2 regions of the Lysinibacillus sp. RC79 genome follow, and region 2 is predicted to be linked to the other one. Evidence: riboswitches for the same ligand, from Rfam matches in the RefSeq annotation. Region 2 holds a riboswitch; the other holds the start of a gene.
The links. A riboswitch is a leader RNA that binds a small molecule or an ion and turns the genes downstream of it on or off. The one in region 2 is predicted to bind cyclic di-GMP.
Positions count from the first base shown of each region.

Region 1 (4,204 bases), on a different contig from region 2:
ATCGACAAATTAACAGCGCTTGGTTTTACAGTAGAACAAGATGATGCACATACTCGCAACGGGCATGGAGCAGGTAATATACTTGCTACGCTAAAGGGTTCATTAGATATTGAACCAATTTATTTTACTTCTCATATGGATACAGTTGTTCCAGGTAAAGGGATTAAACCATCTCTTCGTGAAGATGGCTATATCGTTTCAGATGGTACAACTATTTTAGGTGCTGATGACAAAGCTGGTCTTGCCACATTATTTGAAATGGCTAAACGCTTAAAAGAGCAAAATATTGAACATGGTGATATTGAATTTATTATTACAGCTGGCGAGGAAAGTGGACTCGTTGGCGCTAAAGAGTTAGATCCATCTAAAATTAAAGCAAAATATGGCTTTGCAGTAGATAGTGATGGCAAAGTAGGGGGAATTGTAACTGCAGCCCCATTCCAAGCGAAAATTTTTGTTAAAATAATGGGGAAAACAGCGCACGCTGGTGTTGCTCCAGAAAAAGGAGTGTCTGCGATTACGGTTGCTTCCAAATGTATTGCACAAATGAAGCTAGGTCGATTAGATGAAGAAACAACAGCCAATATTGGTCGCTTTGAGGGTGGTCAGGCAACAAATATTGTGTGTGATGAAGTAACGATTATTGCAGAGGCTCGTTCGATCGACCAAGCGAAGCTAGATGCACAAACAAAGCATATGCAGGAGACGTTTGAGCAAGTTGCTGCTTCATTAGGTGCAAAGGCTGAAGTTGAAGTGAAGCTAATGTATCCTGGATTCCGTGTAACAGAATCAGATAAAGTTGTTCAAGTGGCAATGGCAGCTGCACACAACATCAATCGTACACCAAAGCTTGGTATTTCAGGCGGAGGTTCCGATGCTAATGTTATTGCGGGCTTTGGCATCCCTACAGTAAATCTTTCTGTTGGGTACGAGGACATTCATACAACAAATGAAAAAATCCCAGTCGAAGAATTAGAAAAATTAGCAGATTTACTTGTTGAAATCGTAAAAGAGTCTGCGAAAAAATAACAACAAAAATCGAGGATGTGACCGCATGGAAAGTGTAAAGGCAGTAGTTTTTGCTTGTGGTACAGAGGAATATGCAGTGCCTGTGGAACAAGCGATTTCGATTGAAAAGTTAGAACAAGTAACACCGATTCCTCACTTGCCTAATTATCTTCTAGGCTTCACAAGAATTCGTGGCGAGCTTGTCCCTGTGCTTGATTTTGAGCGTATTCTTTATAATCGTTCTTCTAATGCTGCAACAGCACGGATTATTGTATTGAACACGGATGTTGTGAATTATGGATTACTTGTAACAGAAGCCCGTGAAATTCTTGATTTTGATGAGTCAGTATTAAAGCAGATGGGACTCGTCAATTATTCAAAAACACGCTACTTTACAGCTGTGGCTAATCTTGAAAATCGCATGATCACATACGTAGACCCGAAAATACTTGTGAATTCATTAGAAGGTATACGTGAAATTATTAATTATTTACACAAAATGCTTGAAAATGAAAATGTAGAGGCTTGAGTTTTTATTAAAGCTAAGAATTAATTCAATACAATAGCACACATCATAGTTGATGTTTTAGACAGAATTACAAATATGTGATTCTGTCTTTCTTCTTTTTAAGCGATATCCCAACAGTAAAAGGAAAATGAATACTCGATGTCGAATTTTAAGCTTATCACCGAAACGTGTGGTTGATTTTCGTCCCGACTGAGCGCTTTCTTGGAGGCGTCCAATAAGCCACATAACAATAAGCATAATTATGAATATATCTTTCTATAGTATAAATAAGTAAATATTAATTATTGGGGAGGTATTTGTCACATGGGTTCAAAGAAAAAGGAAACACCAGAAGAAAAAAGAGAGCGTTTAAAACAAAGTGAATTAAAAAACAATCCTACAGGTTCTTTAAACGACGGGTTAAATAGGGGAACTAGCGGAAATTTAAACGGTATGGGTTGGAAAGAGACGGTGGTATTAGTTTTAGTGTTATTTATAGGATACATTACATACAAATTGTTTTTCAGTTAAAGATATCGAAAGGAATCGTTATCTCTAATTTTGCATTCCATAATCCTAAAATCCTCAATTGCTACACGTACCTCGTCACAATCATCATAATTACTTCTACGTTTTTATTTTAATATAGTAAAAATAACCTGTATTCTTATTAACTTATTTGAAAGTTATCAATAAAATTATGCGTTTTACCTACAGACATTTTCGTTCTAACATCGTATTATGTAAAGTAAGAAAACTACTGTAAAAGGCAAACTTCACCGAAAGGGAAGGACGCAAAGCCATGAGTCTAAACACTATTGTAGTGCATGATTGTCAGGTTGCCAGGTTCTGTTCTATGAGCCTCGGCCAATAGAATGGAGATGTAATCATATGGTAAGTCGGTCACTATCAAAAGCAATCATTGTTTTTATAGTAGCAATTGTAAGTACGCTAGGATTAACAATGGGAAAGGTAGACGCAATGGCCATGCAAGATAAGGCTACTTGGTTATGGGATACGACAAAGATTGTCGAAGATGAATCAGGCGTACTCTCATTTTTAGAAAGCAAACATATTAATAAATTATATTTACAAATTAATAGTGATATAGCAAGTAATTATTACAAAAGTTTTATCGATAAAGCAACGGCAAAAGGTATAAAAGTCTATGCGTTGGACGGTTCTGCAAGCTGGGTTTCAGCAAAGGGCTATGAAATGCAGGATCAGCTGTTTGATTGGTTACATACATATAATGAAAATGCAGCAGCAACAGAGCAATTTTCTGGAGTTCATCTTGACGTAGAGCCCTATTTAAATAGTGGTTGGAACTCGAACCAAGTAAAAACGATTGAATCCTATCAAGCACTTCTTACTAGAGCGAAAGGGGATACCGATCGATTACAATTACCTTTGGAAGTTGATATGCCATTTTGGTTTGACGAAATTACATACAAAAACCAATTTGGTAAAGGTTTATTAGCTGATTGGGTGATCGACCAAGTAGAAAGTGTTTCGATAATGGCTTACCGAGATGCTGCTAAAGACATTATTAAAATTGTTGAACATGAAATAAACTATGCAAAAAAAGTAAATAAATCAATTGTTATTGGTGTGGAAACAGGAGCCTCGGATGAAGGGAAAAATATTACCTTCTATGATGATGGAGAAGCCTATATGAATAAACAGTTAGCACAAGTTAATCAACAATATGCCAATAAAAAAGGTTATAATGGTCTTGCCATTCATCATGTTGATTGTTGGATGAATATGCAGCCGTAAAAAATCCTCTCCAGCTTTAAGTTGGAGAGGATTTTCTTTGCCCTTATGAAAGTCGGCCGCTATAGTCTTCAAATTTAAATTCACGAATGACTTTAATGCCTTCTTCATCGTTATAAGAAACGATTGATGGAAGATTTACACCATTAAACATATGATTTTTCACCATTGAGTAATGCGCCATATCTGTAAATACTAGACGATCGCCTGGTTGTAAAGGTTGTTCAAATGAATAATCACCAATTACATCACCAGCAAGACATGTAAGCCCGCCTAGGCGATAAGTGTAAGCTAGCTCATTTGGTTGACCAGAACCGATGATCATTGGGCGGTATGGCATTTCTAGAACGTCTGGCATATGGCAAGTTGCCGATGTATCTAAAATTGCTAGGTCCATACCGTTTTTCTGTACATCGAGAACCGTTGCTACTAAATAACCTGTATTAAGTGCCACAGCTTCACCTGGCTCTAAATAGACGAGAAGGTTATACTTGTCTTGAATGTAATTAATGACATTCACAAGCTTTTCTACATCATAATCCTCACGAGTAATATGGTGACCTCCACCAAAGTTTAACCATTTCATTTGATGTAAGACATCACCAAATTTTTCTTCGACAACTTGTATAATACGCTCTAACGTATCTGAGTTTTGCTCACACATTGCATGGAAGTGTAAGCCATCAATACCGTCAAGCTGTGACTTGTCGAAGTTGGCTAATGTTGTCCCAAGACGAGAATTCGTGTAGCAAGGGTCGTAAAGTGCTGTTTCAATTTCAGAGTACTCAGGATTGATACGAATACCACATTCAATTGTTTTACCAGCAGATTTTACTTTATCCTTATATTGATTCCATTGGTTCAAAGAATTAAAGACAATATGATCAACATAGCCAAGAAGCTCGTCCATTT
Region 1 covers NZ_JBGCCD010000004.1:204,347-208,550, forward strand. Annotated here, with positions in the region: gene ABH968_RS05950 (M20/M25/M40 family metallo-hydrolase) at 1-1,029, shown strand, start outside; gene ABH968_RS05955 (chemotaxis protein CheW) at 1,055-1,537, shown strand; gene ABH968_RS05960 (DUF6366 family protein) at 1,841-2,047, shown strand; cyclic di-GMP riboswitch class I at 2,275-2,363, shown strand; gene ABH968_RS05965 (amidase) at 2,408-3,295, shown strand; gene nspC (carboxynorspermidine decarboxylase) at 3,339-4,204, opposite strand, start outside.
Region 1: linked by a shared signal. The riboswitch ahead of ABH968_RS05965 (amidase) and the one ahead of ABH968_RS18945 (methyl-accepting chemotaxis protein) in region 2 are both predicted to bind cyclic di-GMP.

Region 2 (4,204 bases):
TGCTTTCGCTACAGAAAACATTTGTAGCTGTCGCTTTGCTTTTGCTACAGAAAACATTTGTAGCTGTCGCTTCGCTTTCGCACAGATAACAATGTGTTCGGAATCGATTTTGTGCTTAGGCCTGCATGACGCAGGTCAGTTAGCCGTTATCGCATGGATGCGATGATTTTAGGCTAACATCCTATGTGAACTCCTTTCCGATTCCGTGACATCCGCCGGAGGCTTTAGGCCAACATGATGTTGGTCACTCAGTCGTTGCCACAGAACGTGGCGTTCTTAGACTGAGTTCCTCTATTTCAGCGGATGTTTGGACACCCGCTGAAAGAAGTTAAAACATGAAAGAACGAATTCCAATTAAAAAAGGGATTCGTTCTTTTTAAATTTATTATTATAATAAACCTTTTGAACGTTTTTCAGCCATTTCTACGAGGCGTTTTGTTATTTCTCCTCCGACTGAACCGTTTGCACGAGAAGAGGCTTCTGGCCCTAATTGTACATTAAATTCTTGTGCGATTTCATATTTCAATTGATTAACAGCTTCATTTACACCAGGAACTAGAAGCTTATTTGAACTACGATTAGCCATTTATCTCACCTCCTTGTGATTAGAATGGTCGAGAGTTAGCTAATCATACATGTTAAAAAATAAAATGCACATTCTAAATACTATAGTAAAGTAACTTTTGGAAAGCTAACTAAAATTGTGAATGTCTCTGCTATAATAGAGTAATGCTTCAATTTCGAGGATATGATTGTTAGAAGCGCTTTTACAGTTAAAATGGAGGTTTTTTAAAATGACGAACAATGATATTTTAATTCGTTTAAGATATGCATTAGATATCAAAAATACAGATATGGTTAAAATATTTCAGCTAGGAGGCATGGATTTTACGAAGGAAGAAGTATTGAACATGCTTATAAAAGTTTATGATGAGGAAGAAGCACCAGAAGAATACATCAAATGTAATAATAAAATGGTAGAGGCATTTTTAAATGGATTTATTACATTTAAACGAGGTCCTCAAAAGCCTAAGCCTGGTGAGCCGGAAGGACCACTACCTGTTTCAGGAAAAGAGAGTCCTAATAATATGCTATTAAAGAAAGTGAAGATAGCGTTAGCCTTAACGAGTGACGAGATGCTCGATATTTTATATGATGGAGGCGTTAGCGTTTCGAAAGGCGAATTAGGTGCCATTTTAAGAAATCCAAGTCATCGTAACTATAAAGAATGTGGCGATCGCTTTGTGAGAAATTTTTTAAGAGGGCTGACAGATAAATATAGAGATTAAAAAACGTTCTCTCTAAATTGTCAAGAGTAAATCTTGATGAAGAGCTAATGGATTAATGATTAAAAAAGCACCTACAATTTTGTAGGTGCTTTTTTGATGAAGGGATTTGCACAAAAATCTATGTTTAGATAAAAATATTCTACAAAAAGCACTTTTTTCTTAGTTGAATGTTGTTGACAATTTGTGACCAAAATGTGTACAATGAAATTGACATAAAGTTGTCACAAAGAGGATAAATAAATGTTCACGAACAGAGGGGTGCTTTTATGTTTAGTTTAAACATTTTATTAGTTGCTATCGCATGTGTTACGATCCCACTTGTTGTTGCTTCAGTGATGTTAGATATTTTTTATGCAGAAAAGAAACAAGTTCGTTTTTCATTACGCCGTACATCTATGTGGTATTCCTGTATGTTTGCTTTATCATTCATACCGTCAGTCTTATTCATGACACTAACTAAATAACTATCTTTAATATGAATAATCATTTAGGGGTAATTGATTATTTAAAATTATAGTAACAGCTACAATATTGCGTTGTAGCTGTTTTTAAATTATTTCAGCGGGTGTCCAAACACCCGCTGGAATAGAGGAACTCAGTCTAAGAACGCCACGTCCTGTGGCAATTTATCTGTGCGAAAGCAACAAATGTTTTCTGTAGCGAAAGCAAAGCGACAGCTACAATTATGCCGAGGCATAATTGATATGCTTTGAAGAGAATTGTGGATAGGCCGAGAAAATTACGTAATAGTCTTCATTTCATACTAATAGTAAATAGTAAAAATTATGTGTATTTTAATCTGGTAACATTGACTACTTTTACCCAGTGTGTTAATTTGAGGAGGAAAAAGATGGGCAAATCTACTGAAAGGTAGAGACGCAAAGCTACAGGTCTAAGGTAATAAAAACTATGATGGCTGAGCTGCAAAGGAGTACTAGTTAAGTACATATATTGCTAGTTATATTCTTTGATGCCTATTTCTTTTGAAATAGGTTATTTTTTTTGCCAAAAATACGATAAAGGAGGAAGTAATAATCATGAAGTTGTTGAAAAATGTTTCATTAAAAAACAAACTTTTACTAACGGTTTCTATTATTGTTTTACTTCTAATTGCTATTATTACTACGCAAAGTATTAGAGAATTAAACAATCGAATGTCTGTTGATTTAGAGCAAGAGTTGAAAAGTGTTGGTGTATTGACAGCTATGAATCTTGATAGTGAGGTCATTAAAGATTTATTGACTGAAAAGGGAGAAACTAATGCTGAATTTAAGAACATTCAAAAGCAACTCGATAAGATTCAAGAAGAACAAGGAATTATGAGTTGGAGCTATATTTGGGATGTGAAGGATGCAGGTGGCGTTAACCCTATAGGCTATACTTCTAATTTGAACGACGTATATGAAGCGGGTGAAATCTTTACTGATTTAGCAGATGAACATGTAAAAACAGCTAAATTGGCAATTAAAAATAATAGCACTGAGGTAACTGATATTTTCGAAGATCCTTATGGTTCATGGCGAACTGTATTTAGCCCTATTAAAGATGACAATGGCAAGCTCATTGCGTTATTAGGTATTGATTATTCTGCGGACTACATAAATACCATCATTAAAACAAGTGTCGTAAAACAAATTGTTATAGCTGTTATTGGAATTTTAATTTTATTAGTTTTACTTTACATAATTATTGATCGTCTATTAAAACCACTTAAGAAAGTAGTAAATGCTGCAAATCAAGTAGCAAATGGGGAATTAATAAATGTAGATTTAGAAATAACGAAGGACGAAATCGGAAATTTATCTGAATCTATTAATACGATGGTTTCAAATTTACAACATATCATTTTAAATATTAGAAATACATCTGATAACGTTTCTTCTGCTGCTAATCAGCTAACTGTTAATGCAACAGAGACATATAACAGCGCAACAAATATTGCTCAAGACATGGGGGAAATCACGCAAAACGCTGAGGCTTCAATGGTTATGACTGAGGAAACAGCCGCTGCTATGGAGGAAACAGCAACAGGCATTCAGCAAATTGCTGACTCTGCTAATACAGCTGCTGAATCATCTATCTCTTCTTCTCAAGCTTCAGAACGTGGAAATCATGTTGTTCAGCAAGTCATTGCACAAATGGAGTTGATTAATGATTCTGTTGAACAAATAGGGACAACAATAAACGGATTACATATCAATACGAAAAAAATTAGCGATATCGTAAGCCTTATTACAGCAATAGCAGATCAAACAAACCTACTAGCTTTGAATGCGGCAATCGAAGCTGCTAGAGCAGGAGAGCATGGAAAAGGCTTCGCGGTTGTTGCTGACGAGGTTAGACGATTAGCGGAGCAATCATCACAATCTGCAACGGAAATATACAATTTAATTAGTACAATTCAAGCTGATTCAAACGCTTCTATTACTGTTATGGAAAAAGGAAAAGAAGATGTAAAGGCTGGTATGGTGTTTACAAATGAAGTAGGGGAAATCTTTAAAGAAATTCTCACGTCATCAGAAGAAGTTGCAAGTCAGATTCGCGAAATTTCGGCTGCGTCTCAACAAATTTCTGCTTCATCGGAGGAAGTAGCGGCATCTGTCAATAATATTAAACAATCTGCGGAACAGTCATCTGAATTCTCATCGAATGTGTCAAACGCAACGCAAGAGCAATTGACGACCATGCAAGAGGTGAAAGAGGCATCTTCTTCATTAGGAAAAACAGCAGAAGAATTGCAGGTACTTGTAACAAAATTCAAATTGGAGAATGATCAATGATGGAAATTAATTTTAAAGGAAAAAATGTACTAATTACAGGTTCAAGTAAAGGAATCGGCAAAGCCATTGCTTTAGGTTTTGCCGAGCAAGGAGCCAATGTATGCATCAATTATATTGGTGATGACAACGAGGCAG
Region 2 covers NZ_JBGCCD010000023.1:26,653-30,856, reverse strand. Annotated here, with positions in the region: gene ABH968_RS18965 (hypothetical protein) at 1-57, opposite strand, end outside; gene ABH968_RS18960 (alpha/beta-type small acid-soluble spore protein) at 389-586, opposite strand; gene ABH968_RS18955 (YehS family protein) at 795-1,289, shown strand; gene ABH968_RS18950 (hypothetical protein) at 1,556-1,753, shown strand; cyclic di-GMP riboswitch class I at 2,133-2,218, shown strand; gene ABH968_RS18945 (methyl-accepting chemotaxis protein) at 2,327-4,069, shown strand; gene ABH968_RS18940 (SDR family NAD(P)-dependent oxidoreductase) at 4,066-4,204, shown strand, end outside.